DNA from 3 places in the Streptomyces sp. NPDC101191 genome. Region 3 is predicted to be linked to each of the others. Evidence: riboswitches for the same ligand, from Rfam matches in the RefSeq annotation. Region 3 holds a riboswitch; each other region holds the start of a gene.

Region 1 (5,047 bases), on a different contig from region 3:
GCCGAGGATCGTCTACTGCACCCATGCCTTCCACGGCCTCACCACCGGCTCCCTCTCGGTCAACGGCGAGCAGGGCTTCCGGGAGGGCTTCGCACCGCTGCTGCCCGACACGCCGATCGACCTCGGCGACCTCGACGCCCTGGAACGCGAGCTGCGCAAGGGCGACGTGGCCGGCTTCGTCGTCGAACCCGTCCAGGGCAAGGGGGTGCACGAGGCCCCGCCCGGCTTCCTGCTCGCGGCCCAGGAGCTGCTGCACCGGCACGGCGCCCTGCTCATCGCCGACGAGGTGCAGACCGGACTCGGGCGGACCGGCGACTTCTACGCGTACCAGCACGAGGACGGCGTCGAGCCGGACCTGGTCTGCGTCGCCAAGGCGCTCTCCGGCGGCTACGTGCCGGTCGGGGCGACCCTGGGGAAGGACTGGATCTTCAAGAAGGTCTACTCGTCGATGGACCGGGTGCTCGTCCACTCGGCCAGCTTCGGGTCGAACGCCCAGGCCATGGCGGCCGGGCTCGCGGTGCTCTCGGTGATGGAGTCCGAGGGCACGGTCGCGCACGTCCGCCGGACGGGCGAGCTGCTCGCCGGGCGGCTGCGCGAGCTCGTACCGCGCTACGAGTTGCTGAAGGAGATCCGGGGCCGGGGGCTGATGATCGGCATCGAGTTCGGCCGCCCCTCCTCGCTCGGCCTGCGCAGTCGCTGGACGATGCTGCAGGCCGCCCGCAAGGGACTCTTCGCCCAGATGGTCGTGGTGCCCCTGCTCCAGCGCCACCGCATCCTGACCCAGGTGTCGGGAGACCACCTGGAGGTGATCAAACTGATTCCGCCGCTGGTCATCGACGAGGCGGACGTGGACCGCTTCGTCACCGCCTTCACGGCGGTGATGGACGACGCCCACGGAGGCGGCGGACTGATGTGGGACTTCGGGAAGACACTGGTCAAGCAGGCCGTCGCACAGCGCTGACGGCGCACCGTCCGGATCCGGCCCACCGGCTTTGCCTCGGAGGCAACAAATTTGCCTCCGAGGCATGATCCTGGCGGAATGGACGCATGGACCACGTCCCCGGGGATCCCGCCCCGGAACCTGCCGCCCGCGCCGCTCGCGGCGCTCTCGACGTCCCGCCGGACGTCGCCCCGCAGCTGCGGGCCCTGCGCCGGCGCAGGGGGCTCACCCTGGAGGCCGCCGCGCAGCGGGCCGGTCTCTCCCCGGCCCATCTCTCCCGGCTGGAGACGGGGAACCGGCAGCCCTCGCTGCCGATGCTGCTCGCCCTCGCCCGTATCTACGGTACGACGGTGTCCGAGCTCCTCGGCGAGCTGCCGACCGAGCGCGACCCCGTCGTCCGGGCCGGCCGCTCCGATCCGGTCGAGGCCGACGGCTGGATCTACCGCCAGGCCGGCGGGGCGGGACGCGCGATGCAGTGCCTGCGCGTGCACGTGCCCTACGCCACCAGCGCCGACATCGTGCGGGTCCATCCCGGCGAGGAGTGGATCCACGTGATCGAGGGACGCGTGCGCCTCGCACTCGGCGAGGCCGTGCACATCCTCGATCCCGGGGACAGCGCGCACTTCGACTCGCTCACCCCGCACCGGATCGGCGCCGCCACCCGCGCCGGGGCCGAACTGCTCTTCGTCCACACCCTCCTGCAGAGTCCCGTCGCCGAGCTGTGCCTCGGTGACGGGACCCCGCACCGGCGCTGACAACCCGAAAGGTAGTGCTATGTCCGAGAAGTCCGCTCCGGTCACCGGCGAGGAGCGCGAAGCCGGCAAGTTTCCCAAGGGGCTGGTGCTCCGCCTCTTCGCGTACCTGGTCGCGGGGCACCTCTTCGCCGGTTTCCTCTACCTGCTCTTCATGCTCGGCGGGCAGAACCAGTAGCCGGGGCCGGCCGGGACCGGGGCGACGACCTCAAGCCTCCGACAGCAGGCGTGCGCGGAGGCGCTCCCGGGTCTCCGGGGCGAGTCCGAGGCCCTGGGTGAGGTAGGCGTCCACCGAGCCCCAGGTCGTGTCGATCGTCTCGAAGGCGGCCCGCAGGTACTCCACCCGCGCGTCGAAGAGCGGGCTCAGCAGCTCCATCACCTCGGGCGCCATGCCGTCCGGGGCGGTGGAGCTGCGCTGCACCTTGTAGCGGCGGTGCGGGGCGTTCGACTTCAGGTAGTCGGCCTCGACGGCCTCGCGCTCGACGCCGACGGCCAGCAGCGAGATCGCGACGGACAGGCCGGCCCGGTCCTTGCCGGCGGCGCAGTGCATCAGGGCGGGGACGCTGTCCTCGGCCATCGCGTGCAGCACGCGGCTGTGCTCCGCCGTGCGCTCGACCATCATCTTCCGGTACGAACCGGACATACGGGCGGCGGCCTTGCCGTCGGCGAGAAGCTCGCGCAGTTGCGCCAGGTCGCCCTGGCGCACCATCTGCCAGAACTCCTTCCCGTCGGCGGGATCGCTCAGGGGTATGTTCACGTTCCGCACGCCCGGCAGGGCGACGTCGTCCCCCTCGAAGCGCCGGTCGGCGTCGTTGCGGAAGTCGAACACGGTGTGCAGACCGAGGGTGGCCAGGAACGCGGCGTCCTCGGCGGTGGCGTGGGCCAGGTGGCCGCTGCGGAAGAGGCGTCCGGGGCGCACGGACCGGCCGTCCACGGTCGGCAGTCCGCCCAGATCGCGGAAGTTGCGTACGCCGGTGAGCTCGGGCTCGGTCGTCGCTTGCGTCACGGTTGCTCCTGGTCTCGAGATCGGTTCCTGGGGCAATCATCCAGGTGAGGGGCCCCGCACGCACCCCCTCGGGAGGGAATGAGTGTTCTGTCCGAATTGAGGGTTTGGCGGTAACGCGCCCGGATTCCTTGGGAGATGGGCAGCGGGGCGTGAGCAGCGTCATAGACGTGACGGACCGTGCCTGATCGTCTTTTCCAAATTCCCTTCCGGAAAGGGAAATCGAGGGACCGTCATCCACGGAGGGTGACCGTAATTCCCGCCCCCTTTCCCCGAATCGGCACTGGCGGGAAATCGGCGGCTTGTTCCCGTCGACCCCGCTCGTCTAGCGTCGCGCTCAATCCGGACGGACCGCCTAATCCTGCCGCCGACCGGAATCCGCACCCACCCGTACGCGGCAGGAGCGGGGGACCCAGGTAGTACGCCGATCCCTCGATGAAGGACGGCTCGGGGTGAAGTCGCGACCAGCGGCCGGACATCTCCAGTCCGAACCCGACAGCTCACCTCGCAGGCGACGGAGAGGAATTCGCCATGCCCGTGAAGGGTAAGCACCGCCGTCCCAAGGCCAACCCGATCACCCGCGGGTTCGTGGCCGCCGGAGCCGGAGGGGCCGTCGTCGCCCTCCCGCTCATCGGCGCCACCGGCGCGCACGCCGCCGAGCAGGCCGCCCCGACCGTCACCCCGCAGCAGGCCGTCGCCGTCGTGGCGCCCGCCGCCGTGACCCCGGCCAAGGCTCCGGCCGCGGCCCCGAAGTCGTACACCGTCGTCCGCGGCGACTACCTGTCCAAGATCGCCACCGAGCACCACGTGGCCGGCGGCTGGCAGAAGCTCTACCGCGACAACCGCCAGGTCGTCGGCGGCAACCCGTCGCTGATCCTGCCGGGCATGAAGCTCACCCTCGGCGCCAAGAACACCGCCAAGGCGACGCACCACCCGAAGGCCGCCGCGGAGCGCAGCCAGAAGGCTTCCGGCGACTCGACCCGCGCCTCGCGCGGCAGCGAGCGCAGCTCGGCCCCGGCCTCCGCCGCGAGCTCCTCGTCGTCCTCCTCGGCCGGCACGACCTCCTCCTCCGGCTGGGTCGCCCCCATCGCGGGCGCCGGTGTCGGCACCGCGTACAAGACCGCCGGCGCGATGTGGTCCTCCGGCTACCACACCGGCATCGACTTCGTCGCCTCCACCGGCACCAGCGTCCACGCGGTCGGCCCGGGCACCGTCTACTCCGCCGGTGACGGCGGGGCCTACGGAAACCAGGTCGTCATCCAGCACGCCGACGGCACCTTCTCGCAGTACGCCCACCTGTCCTCGATCTCCGTCTCCGCCGGCCAGACCGTCACCGGCGGCCAGGAGATCGGTCTCTCCGGTGCGACCGGCAACGTCACCGGCCCGCACCTGCACTTCGAGATGCGGACCGGCCCGGACTACGGCTCCGACATCGACCCGGTGGCCGCTCTGCGCCAGCACGGCGTGAGCATCTGACATCGCGTCAGTACCGTGTCGGCCTGACGTCGACACTCCGGAGGCCCGGCACCCTGTGCCGGGCCTCCGGTGTATTCCGGCTTGGGACAATCTTTATCGGTGGCATATGTCACCCGACGTCAACCCCTCCTTACGGTCGCGTAGGTCACATGAGGAGGGGAAAAATGTGCTCCCGTGGCAGACGATTCGAGATCAACAGACAAGAACGCATTCGGGTCGTACGCGGCGATCGGTGACAGCTTCACCGAGGGGGTCGGGGATCCCGGGCCCGACGGGGCGTACGCCGGCTGGGCGGACCGGTTCGCGGTCCTGCTTGCCGACCAGCTGCCGGAGGACGCGGACTTCCGGTACGCCAATCTCGCCGTACGGGGGCGCCTTCTCGACCAGATCGTCGCGGAACAGGTTCCGAGGGCGAAGGAACTCGCCCCCGACCTGGTGACCTTCTGCGCCGGCGGAAACGACATCATCCGCCCCGGCACCGACCCCGACGACGTGGCCGAGCGCTTCGAGCGTGCCGTGTCCGACCTCACCTCCGCCGTCGGCACCGTCATGGTGACCACCGGCTTCGACACCCGTGACGTGATCCTGCTCAAGCACCTGCGGGGCAAGATCGCCACCTACAACGGGCACGTCCGGGCCATCGCCGACCGGTACGGCTGCCCGGTGCTCGACCTGTGGTCGCTGAAGTCCGTCCAGGACCGGCGCGCCTGGGACGAGGACCGGCTCCACCTGTCGCCCGAGGGCCACACCCGGGTCGCGCTCCGCGCCGCCCAGGTCCTCGGCATGCCCGTACCGGCCGACCCGGAGCAGCCGTGGCCGCCGCTGCCGCCCCGCGGCGCCCTGGAGGTCCGCAAGGACGACATCCACTGGGCCAGG
Region 2 (5,047 bases), on a different contig from region 3:
CGCGGCGACGTCCGCGTCGGTGGGCTCGGTGCGTTCGGTCTGCGGAGGGGGCGTTTCCATGTCTGCCTTGCTCGGGTCTCGTGGCGTGGTTGCGACGTCTACGGGCGGTCGGCGTGGTCCACGCCGTCCCACAGGTTGTCGTACCAGGGGCGGTCCGTCGCGCCCTGGTCGGTGCGGGGCCGGTGCTCCGCGTCGGGGTCGTTCACGGTGAAGCCGGTCTCGCCGGGCATCACGTAGTGGAGGTGCTCGCGGGCCAGCCGGCGGACGTAGGCCGGGTCCTGGAGGCGGGCCTTCTCGTCCCGCAGGTCCTCGACCCGGCGGGCGGCCTCGGCGGCCTTGCGCTCCTGGTCGGCGATCTCGCCCTGCTGGGACACGTACTGCCGCATCGGATAGGCGAGCGCCACCACGAGCGAGCAGACGACGAGGGCCAGGAAGGCCGCGCGGCCGGTGAGCCGGGAGCGGCGCGCCTGACGGCGGGTCTGGGAGCGGTAGACACGGGCGGCGGTCTGCTCGCCGAGCAGCCTGATCCGGGTCGCGGTCGAGAACCGGTCCCGGTCCTTCACGGCCATGTCGTGCGCCTCCCCGTCACTCGTGGGTCCTGGTCATGCGTACGTCCCCGCACACGGTACGGGACCGAGTGCGGGGACGCTTCGCTTCGCTACGCCTTTGCGCCCTGTTCAGTTCTCCGGATGCAAAGTCCGTGGCTACGGCGTCGGGGCAGGTCAGCCCTTGAAGCGCGGGAAGGCGCTGCGGCCGGCGTAGACCGCGGCGTCGTCGAGGATCTCCTCGATGCGCAGGAGCTGGTTGTACTTGGCGACGCGCTCGGAGCGGGCCGGGGCGCCGGTCTTGATCTGGCCGCAGTTGGTGGCGACGGCGAGGTCGGCGATGGTGACGTCCTCGGTCTCGCCGGAGCGGTGGGACATCATGCACTTGAAGCCGCTGCGCTGGGCGAGCTCGACGGCGTCCAGGGTCTCGGTCAGCGAGCCGATCTGGTTGACCTTGACGAGCAGGGCGTTCGCCGAGCCCTCCTCGATGCCGCGGGCGAGGCGCTCCGGGTTGGTGACGAAGAGGTCGTCGCCGACGAGCTGCACCTTGGCGCCGAGCTTGTCGGTGATGACCTTCCAGCCGGCCCAGTCGTCCTCGAACAGCGGGTCCTCGATGGACACGAGCGGGTACGCGGAGACGAGCTCCTCGTAGTACTCGGTCATCTCGGCGGCCGAGCGGGCCTTGCCCTCGAACTCGTACTTGCCGTCCTTGTAGAACTCGGAGGCGGCGCAGTCGAGCGCGAGCGCGATGTCCTTGCCGGGGACGTAGCCGGCCTGCTTGATGGCCTCGAGGATGAGGTCGAGGGCCTCGCGGTTGGAGCCGAGGTTCGGGGCGAAGCCGCCCTCGTCACCGAGACCGGTGGACAGGCCCTTGGTCTTCAGGACGGACTTGAGGGTGTGGTAGACCTCGGTGCCCCAGCGGAGGGCCTCGGAGAAGGACTCCGCGCCGATCGGGGCGATCATGAACTCCTGGATGTCCACGTTGGAGTCGGCGTGCGAGCCGCCGTTCAGGATGTTCATCATCGGAACGGGCAGCAGGTGCGCGTTCGGGCCGCCGAGGTAGCGGAAGAGCGGCAGGTCCGAGGCCTCGGAGGCGGCGTGCGCGACGGCGAGGGAGACGCCGAGGATGGCGTTGGCGCCGAGCGAGGACTTGTCCGGGGTGGCGTCCAGGTCGAACATCGCCTGGTCGATCAGGCGCTGCTCGGTGGCGTCGTAGCCGACCAGCTCGGGGCCGATCTGCTCGATGACGGCGAGAACGGCCTTCTCCACGCCCTTGCCCTGGTAACGGTTGGGGTCACCGTCGCGGAGCTCGAGGGCCTCGAACGCACCGGTGGAGGCACCGGACGGAACGGCAGCACGGCCGGTGCTGCCGTCGTCGAGGCCGACCTCGACCTCGACCGTGGGGTTGCCTCGGGAGTCCAGGATTTCCCGGGCTACGACGACGTCGATGGACGGCACGAGCATCTCCTTCTGGGATGTGACGCTGGTTGTGACGCATGCGGCAAGGTCTCGTTCGCCTTGCGACAAGAGCCTAACCGGCTCGGGGGCTCCAGCCAGCCGGGCGCCCGCCCCCTGGGACGAAAAAGGACCCAAGGGCATGCATCCGGGGACGAAAGGCCCCAGATCTACTGGAGGGTAACCGTAGAGAGCGGAGAAACCCCGGCCCGGAGCGCGCACGGGGGAAGGGCGCTCCGGGCCGGGGTGGTCAGTCACCGCGGGAGGGTCGGCAGGCTCACTTGAGGTGGAGCTGCTGGCCCGGGTAGATCAGGTCGGCGTTCTCGACGACGCCCTTGTTCAGCTGGAAGAGCTTCTCCCAGCCGCCCTTGACGCCGTGCGCCTGGGCGATCTTGCTGAGGGTGTCACCGGCGACGACCTTGTACTCGCCGTCGCCCTTCTTGACCTTCTTGCCGGTCGGGGTGGTGACGGTCTTCTTGGACTCGTTCTTCGGAGCGGTCTTCTTCGGCGCCTGACGCTGCTCGCTGCGGGTCGCCGGCTGCTCGGTGGAGCGCTTCGGCGCGGCGGGCTGCGGGGCCGCCTCGGCGGCGCCACCGTCGTAGGACGCGCCGGACAGGCCCACGCCGCAGCTCGGCCACGCGCCCTTGCCCTGGCCCGCGAGGACCTTCTCGGCGACGGCGATCTGCTGGGACTTGGAGGCCTGGTCGGCACTCGGGGCGTAGGCGGTGCCGCCGTACGCGGCCCAGGTGGAGGCCGAGAACTGCAGACCGCCGTAGAAGCCGTTGCCGGTGTTGATGGACCAGTTGCCGCCGGACTCGCACTGGGCGACGGCGTCCCACTCGGAGGCGGTGGCGGCCGAGGCAGTGCCCGCGGTCATCAGCGGGGCCGCGACGGCGACGCCGGCGACACCGGCCAGCGCGACGATGCGGGTGGCCTTGGCGGCACGACGGTGTTTGCCCTTGCCGGAAAGCAGCATGGAAGTTCTCCTCACCGACGCCTACGAGGTGAGCTGTCGGGTTCGGGCGAGTGAGTTGCCCGGCCGCGTGACCTTGCACGCGGCTCCACCCCAAGCCGATCGTCGGCCGTCTGTCTCAACGGCCGGGACCGGCACTTACCTTGGGTCCCCCGGTCCTGCCTTCGGCGCTTGCGCGACGACTGTTCCCTCCGTCCGGCGGCAGGATTCGGCGTACCGGTCGGCGGGGCCCGCGGTGGCGAGCGGTCACGACCGTAGACATAGAGCCGGGGGAAGTTCAAAGACCCTCAAGACGGAAAAATCGCCCCTACTTGCACACCGTCAGGAGGTGTTTGCGCAGGTGAGGGGCGATTGAAGCAAAGTTTGCGGACGTGACACGCCCGTTCGGGAAGAGAGACTCATGTCTCACTTACACAGAACGGACATTCACCCCCGAACTACTTCTGGGATTCCGTCAGTCCGAGGTCCAGCTCAAGGCTCTGACCAGGAAGGATGAGGTCGGGGTCGGAGCCGACGGTCTTCTTGTTGGCACCGTAGAGGGCGCTCCAGCCGCCCGTGAGCCCGTTCTCCTCCGCAATGCCCGACAGGCTGTCACCCGGCTGAACGGTGTATTCGCCCGCCTTGTCCGTGGTGTCCGAATTACCCGCCGTCTTGCCATCGGTCGCGCCACCCGTCACCTCGTCACCCGGAGCGGCGTGGCGCCCGGAATCGGTGGAGGTGTCCGAGTTGCCCGGCTCTTCTGGCGCGGCGTCACCTCGGTGCTTGCCGGTGCCGGGCGCGGTCGTGCCCGGCGCACCGGGGGTGCCCGGCGTGCCGGGGGTACCGGGCGTCGTGGGCACACCGGGCGTACCGGGCGTCACGGACGTACCGGGCGTCACGGGCGAAGTGGAGGTCCCGGGCGTCGTGGGCGCGGGGGTGGTGGGGTTCGCGGGGGTCACCGACGTGGCCGGGGCCGTGGGCGCGGTGGGGGCCGTGGAGGGCTTCCCGCTCTCCTGGCCGGAGCCGGCGGGCAGGCCGTCGGTGCGGTTGGACTCCGGGACGGGACCCGTCGACTTCTTGGGCGTCACGCCCGGGCCCGGGTTCACCGCGGGCGCCTTGCCGTCGTTCTTCAGGCCGGCGATCGGGGCGCAGGTGGCCCACTGGGTGTCGCCCGCGGCGAGCGCACGGTCCGCGATGGTGATCTGCTGGGCGCGGCTCGCGAGGTCGGCGCTCGGCGCGTAGGCGAGGCCGCCGTGCCGCTCCCAGCTCTCCTGGGAGAACTGCAGGCCGCCGTAGAGCCCGTTGCCGAAGTTGGCGCTCCAGGCGCCGCCGGACTCGCACTCGGCGACCCGGTCCCATGTCGTCGCGTCAGCGGCGGAGGCCGAGCCGGTGGCGAGCAGGGGCAGCGCCATGGCCGAGCCGGTGACTCCCGCCGCGACGACGAGTGCGGGAGCCTGGCGGGGTCTGCGGTGACGTCCGTTTCCGGAGCGCATGCGGAGTGCCTTTCGCGTGACTGCTGAGACTGCGGGTGAACGTAGCGGCATTCGAACGTGAGTCACAAGTCGATGCAGCGGAGATCACGCGAAGATCACATTCTTGACGCCCCGTCAGTTATGCGTCCCTTTGTGGGAAGGCGTGAACTCCACCGGAAGGGTGCGTAGGCCACGCATGATGAGCCCCCCGCGCCACCGCAGTTCCTCCGGATCAACCCCAAGTCGCAGGTCTGGCAGGCGAGTCAACAGCGTCGCCAGCGCCGCCTGTCCCTCCAGGCGGGCCAGCGGCGCGCCCAGGCAGTAGTGGATGCCGTGGCCGTAGCCGAGGTGCTGATTGTCGCGCCGCGCCAGATCCAGGGTGTCCGGCTCGTCGAACCGCGCCGGATCCCGGTCCGCCGCGGCGAGGACCACCAGGACCGGGTCGCCGGCCGGGATCTCCTGCCCGCCGATGGTCAGCGCCTCCGTGGCGAACCGCCAGGTCGCCAGCTCCACGGGTCCGTCGTACCGCAGCAGCTCCTCGACGCCGGTCTCCAGCAGCCCCGTCTCCCCGGCGGCGAGCGACTCCTGGAGCCGCTCGCGCTGACCGGGATGGCGCAGCAGCG
Region 3 (5,047 bases):
ACGGTGGCGATGAACTCGCCGCCCACGGTCGCCGCGAGCCCGACGCGGTCCACGAAGTCGTGGTGGGTGAAGCGGTGGACGTCCTTGGCGGAGAGGCGCGGATAGGGGGCGAAGAAGCGGTAGTACTTCGACTCGTCCGAGACCTGCTCGTAGAAGCTGACCAGCCGGTCGGCGTCGTCGACGGTGATGGGCCGGATGCGCGCGGTGCCGCCGTCGCGGAGGACGACGTCCGCCTCCCAGTGGTCGGGGTATGCGTGTTCCGACTGCTCCGACTGCTCCGACGCGCTCTGCATGGGCCAAGCCTACGGCGGGGGTACGACGGTGGCACCGGTCGCGCGCCGCTTGCCCGCCGTGCAAGGTAAGGAGGGCCGAGGGGCCCTCCCGCACCCGGGTCGAAGGTCGGTAGGAGCACGTCGCCACCCGTGAGAGACTGGTCTAGACAACCGCTGAAAGTTGAAGGGCAACCACCATGGCTGAGCGCCGCGTCAACGTCGGCTGGGCCGAGGGCCTGCACGCCCGCCCCGCCTCCATCTTCGTCCGTGCCGCCACGGCCGCCGGCGTCCCCGTGACGATCGCCAAGGCCGACGGCAACCCGGTCAACGCCGCGTCGATGCTCGCGGTGCTCGGCCTGGGTGCCCAGGGCGGCGAGGAGATCGTGCTCGCCTCGGACGCCGATGGCGCCGAGGCCGCGCTCGAGCGCCTCGCGAAGCTGGTGGCCGAGGGTCTCGAGGAGCTCCCCGAGACCGTCTGAGCCGTCTCCTCCCCGACGGCGGATCGCGAGGAAGCCGTGCCCTCCGGAATTCCGGAGGGCACGGCTTCTTTTGCCTCTTCTCGGCGAGGTCGAAGAATTTCGGGCAGCCGGAGGACCGTCACGGCATGCCGCCGAAGAATTCAGGCGTGCCGAATTGCGCCGAGGAATTCCTCGGTTCTTTGTATACGGCGCGCGTGTTAATTCCGGGGGCCCGCCATGTTGACGACGTGTTGCGAAACCCTCACACGGGGCCGGTCCGCCTGTTTCAGCCGGTGCAGCGCCACCGCGTGCTCCCCGTGGAGCGCGGTCAGGTTCCGGGCCCGCTCGGCGTCCCCGCGCGCGACCGCGTCCACGATCGCGCCGTGCTCGGCCCAGGCCTCCACGGGCCGCTCGGAGGGCTCCACCGCGTACATCCAGGCGATCTTGTAACGCAGTTGCGTGAGCAGCGTCGTGAGCGACGGGCTGCCCGAGGCCTGCGCCAGCGTCTCGTGGAACCAGCCGCCCAGCGAGGCCAGATCCTCTCCCCTGCCGCGCCTGGCCCGTTCCTGCCCCAGTCTGACCAGGCCGCGCAGCACCTTGAGGTGGGCTTCGGTGCGCCGCTGCGCGGCCCGGGCGGCGCCCAGGGGTTCCAGCAGGGAGCGCATGTCGAGCAGGTCGGCGGCCTCCTGCGCGGTGGGCTCGGCGACATGGGCGCCGGCGTGCCGGCGGCTGACCACGAAGCCCTCGGACTCCAGGGTGCGCAGCGCCTCGCGGACCGGGACGCGGGAGACGCCGTAGCGGCGGGCGAGCTGTTCCTCCGTCAGTCTGGCTCCCCGCGCGTACACCCCGGAGACGATGTCGTCCCGGATCGCCGTGCATACCGAGTGCGCGGGAATGCGCATGTCCGACCTCCGCTTTTGTCCGCGCGAATCCAGATCGAGCGGCGCCTGTCCGGCGACTCTATTGCAGGACGCGGGAATTTCCGATGCCGCCCGACGGAAAGGGACGCAAAAAAGCCCCGGCTCGTTTCGAGCCGGGGCTTTCGCACGGGATGCGACCGTCAGACGTTCACCCCGCGCGAGCGGAGGTAGCTGATCGGGTTGATGTCCGAGCCGTACTCGGCACCGGTGCGCGCCTCGAAGTGGAGGTGCGGGCCGGTGGAGTTGCCGGAGGAGCCGGAGACGCCGATCCGCTCGCCCGGCGTGACCGTCTGGCCGACGGAGACCTGGATCGCGGAGAGGTGCCCGTACTGCGTGTACGTGCCGTCGTTCATCCGGATCACGATGTTGTTGCCGTAGGCGCCGCCCCAGCCGGCCTCGACGACGGTGCCGGAGCCGACGGAGACGACCTTGGTGCCGTAGGCGGCGTGGAAGTCGATGCCGGTGTGGCTGCCGGAGGACCAGAGCGAGCCGCCGGTCTTGTAGCCGGTGCTCACGTAGGAGCCGGAGACGGGGAGCTGGAAGGACGCCAGGCGCTTGCGCTCGGCCTCGCGGGCGGCGCGCTCCTTGGCGGCCCGGATCTCCTTGGCGCGGGCCTCGGCCTTGCGCTTCGCCTCGGCGGTGGCCCTGGCGCGGGCGGCGGCCTCGTAGGCCTCCTTCTCCTGCGCGGAGGCCTGGGCGTCGACCCGCTGGGCGAGGGACTCCTCGGTGATCACCTGGGTGAGACCGGTGTCCTCGACGGAGGGCTGCTCCGTGTCGGCGGCGAGCGCCGGGGAGGCGAGGGTGCCGATGACGCCTGCGGTGGCGAAGGTCGCCACGCCGGCGACGCCCGCGCTGCGGCGCGCCAGACGGCTCGGACCACGATGCTTCCCGGTGGCACGGGTGAACGCCATGTAGTGGCTGATCCTTTCCTTCCCTCTCGCCTACCGGGTTAGCTGACGGGTTTGGAGCAGGAAGGTCTCCTACGGGCCCCTCCGCGTGGCGCGAAGGCGTCCGATTCACCCCAGGGGACTACGGGTGGGTCCCCGGCTCCCCAGGCTCGCGCCTTACGGGGACTCGGCGATGACTGTCCGTTGCCGCGGATGCGGCGTCGTGCAATGGCCGGACAGCCGGATCGACGCTAGGCCGATCTTCTGTCAATCGCCAAACACGGCAGCGGATTTGTTAGACATGCCACAGGTCATTAGCCCACAGCCGCTCCCAATACGGGCAAAGGGGAGGACCCCGGCGAACCAGGTCGCGGGGGTCCTCCTCCGTGCGTGACCGGAGCTCAATCAGCCCGTGACGACACGCACTTCACCGATGCCCAGGGCGCGCACCGGCTCCTCGATCTGCGACGCGTCCCCGACCAGGACCGTGACGAGGCGGTCCACCGGGAAGGCGTTGACCACGGCGGCGGTCGCCTCCACGGTGCCCGTCTCGGCGAGGCGCGCGTAGAGCTGCGCCTGGAAGTCGTCCGGGAGGTGCTGCTCGACCTGGTCGGCCAGCGTGCCCGCGACGGAGGCGGCCGTCTCGTACTTGAGCGGGGCGACGCCCACCAGGTTCTGCACGGCGACATCGCGCTCGGCGTCCGTCAGGCCCTCTGCGGCGAGCGTGCGCAGCACCTTCCACAGGTCGTCAAGTGCCGGACCGGTGTTGGGGGTGTCGACGGAGCCGCTGATGGCGAGCATCGAGGCGCCGTGGCCCTCACCGTCGGAGCGCAGCACCTGGCCGAAGGCGCGCACGCCGTAGGTGTAGCCCTTCTCCTCGCGCAGGACGCGGTCCAGGCGGGAGGTGAGGGTGCCGCCGAGGCAGTACGTGCCGAGCACCTGGGCCGGCCACACACGGTCGTGCCGGTCGGCGCCGACGCGGCCGATGAGCAGCTGCGTCTGGACGGCGCCGGGACGGTCCACGATGACGACCCGGCCGGTGTCGTCGGCGGTGATGGACGGCATCGGACGCGGCGCCGCCGGGGCACCCGTCCAGGCGCCCAGGGTCTCGTCGAGCACCTTGTCCAGCTCGACGCCGGTGAGGTCGCCGACGACCACGGCGGTGGCGGCGGCCGGCCGCACGTGCGCGTCGTAGAAGGCGCGGACGGCGGCGGCGTCGATCGCCTCGACGGTCTCCTCGGTGCCCTGGCGCGGCCGGGACATGCGCGCGGCGGCCGGGAACAGCTCCTTGGAGAGCTGCTTGGCGGCCCGGCGGGCCGGGTTGGCCGTCTCGTGCGGGATCTCGTCGAGCCGGTTGCGCACCAGGCGCTCGACCTCGGACTCGGCGAACGCCGGGGCGATCAGGGCCTCGGAGAGCAGGGCGAGCGCCTTGGGCAGCCGGGAGACCGGGACCTCGAGGGAGACCCGCACGCCGGGGTGGTCGGCGTGCGCGTCGAGGGTGGCGCCGCAACGCTCCAGCTCGGCCGCGAACTCCTCGGCCGAGCGCTGGTCGGTGCCCTCGGACAGGGCCCGGGCCATGATCGTGGCGACGCCGTCCAGGCCCTCGGGCTCGGCGTCGAGGGGGGCGTCGACGAAGATCTCGACGGCGACCACCTGCTGGCCGGGGCGGTGGCAGCGCAGCACGGTCAGGCCGTTGTCGAGCGCGCCGCGCTCGGGGGCCGGGAAGGCCCAGGGCCTGGCCGCGCCCGGCTGGGGCTGCGGGTGGAAGGTCATGCTCGTCAAAGACGCGGCAGCGTCGGTCACTGGTCCGCTCCCTCTTCCTCGTCGCTGTCGTCGGCGTTCTCGGTGCCCACCGGCTCGTAGACCAGGACGGCGCGGTTGTCGGGGCGCAGCCGGGCCTTGGCGACCTCCTGCACCTCCTCGGCGGTGACCTCGAGGACCCGGTTCACGGCGGTCAGGGCGAGCTGCGGGTCGCCGAACAGCACCGCGTAGCGGCACAGTTCGTCGGCGCGGCCGGCGACCGTGCCGAGCCGGTCCAGCCATTCGCGCTCCAGCTGGGCCTGGGCGCGCTCCATCTCCTCGGGCGTCGGGCCCTCGGCGGCGAACCGGGCCAGCTCCTCGTCGACGGCGGTCTCGATCTGCGGGACCTCGACGCCGCCGGAGGTCTTGACGTCCAGCCAGCCGAGCGAGGGCGCGCCGGCGAGCCGCAACAGGCCGAAGCCGGCGGCCACGGCGGTGCGGTCGCGGCGGACCAGGCGGTTGTGCAGGCGGGAGGACTCGCCGCCGCCGAGGATGGTCAGGGCCAGGTCGGCCGCGTCGCACGCGCGCGTGCCGTCGTGCGGCAGGCGGTAGGCGGCCATCAGCGCGCGGGCCGGGACCTCCTCCTCGATCACCTCGCGCAGCTGCTCGCCGATGACCTCGGGCAGGTCGCCGGGGCGCGGCGCGGGCTTGCCGTCGTGGCCGGGGATGGAGCCGAAGTACTTCTCGACCCAGGCCAGGGTCTGCTCCGG

Evidence for each region. Region 3 has a riboswitch for cyclic di-AMP ahead of ACIRQF_RS29545 (M23 family metallopeptidase). Riboswitches for the same ligand answer to the same signal wherever they lie in the genome.
Region 1: linked by a shared signal. The riboswitch ahead of ACIRQF_RS05965 (peptidoglycan DD-metalloendopeptidase family protein) and the one ahead of ACIRQF_RS29545 (M23 family metallopeptidase) in region 3 are both predicted to bind cyclic di-AMP.
Region 2: linked by a shared signal. The riboswitch ahead of ACIRQF_RS35540 (transglycosylase family protein) and the one ahead of ACIRQF_RS29545 (M23 family metallopeptidase) in region 3 are both predicted to bind cyclic di-AMP.

Annotation. Positions count from the first base shown of each region.
Region 1 is NZ_JBIWOU010000001.1:1,373,489-1,378,535, reverse strand. It holds gene ACIRQF_RS05985 (aspartate aminotransferase family protein) at 1-961, shown strand, start outside; gene ACIRQF_RS05980 (helix-turn-helix domain-containing protein) at 1,048-1,695, shown strand; gene ACIRQF_RS05975 (DUF6126 family protein) at 1,715-1,870, shown strand; gene ACIRQF_RS05970 (tyrosine-protein phosphatase) at 1,901-2,698, opposite strand; cyclic di-AMP (ydaO/yuaA leader) riboswitch at 3,071-3,222, shown strand; gene ACIRQF_RS05965 (peptidoglycan DD-metalloendopeptidase family protein) at 3,227-4,171, shown strand; gene ACIRQF_RS05960 (SGNH/GDSL hydrolase family protein) at 4,346-5,047, shown strand, end outside.
Region 2 is NZ_JBIWOU010000013.1:152,006-157,052, reverse strand. It holds gene ACIRQF_RS35555 (DUF501 domain-containing protein) at 1-60, opposite strand, end outside; gene ACIRQF_RS35550 (septum formation initiator family protein) at 99-569, opposite strand; gene eno (phosphopyruvate hydratase) at 723-2,009, opposite strand; gene ACIRQF_RS35540 (transglycosylase family protein) at 2,278-2,976, opposite strand; cyclic di-AMP (ydaO/yuaA leader) riboswitch at 2,980-3,153, opposite strand; gene ACIRQF_RS35535 (transglycosylase family protein) at 3,411-4,445, opposite strand; gene ACIRQF_RS35530 (cytochrome P450) at 4,560-5,047, opposite strand, start outside.
Region 3 is NZ_JBIWOU010000008.1:270,701-275,747, forward strand. It holds gene ACIRQF_RS29530 (GNAT family N-acetyltransferase) at 1-293, opposite strand, end outside; gene ACIRQF_RS29535 (HPr family phosphocarrier protein) at 470-751, shown strand; gene ACIRQF_RS29540 (GntR family transcriptional regulator) at 949-1,632, opposite strand; gene ACIRQF_RS29545 (M23 family metallopeptidase) at 1,791-2,561, opposite strand; cyclic di-AMP (ydaO/yuaA leader) riboswitch at 2,574-2,740, opposite strand; gene ACIRQF_RS29550 (M16 family metallopeptidase) at 2,943-4,310, opposite strand; gene ACIRQF_RS29555 (M16 family metallopeptidase) at 4,337-5,047, opposite strand, start outside.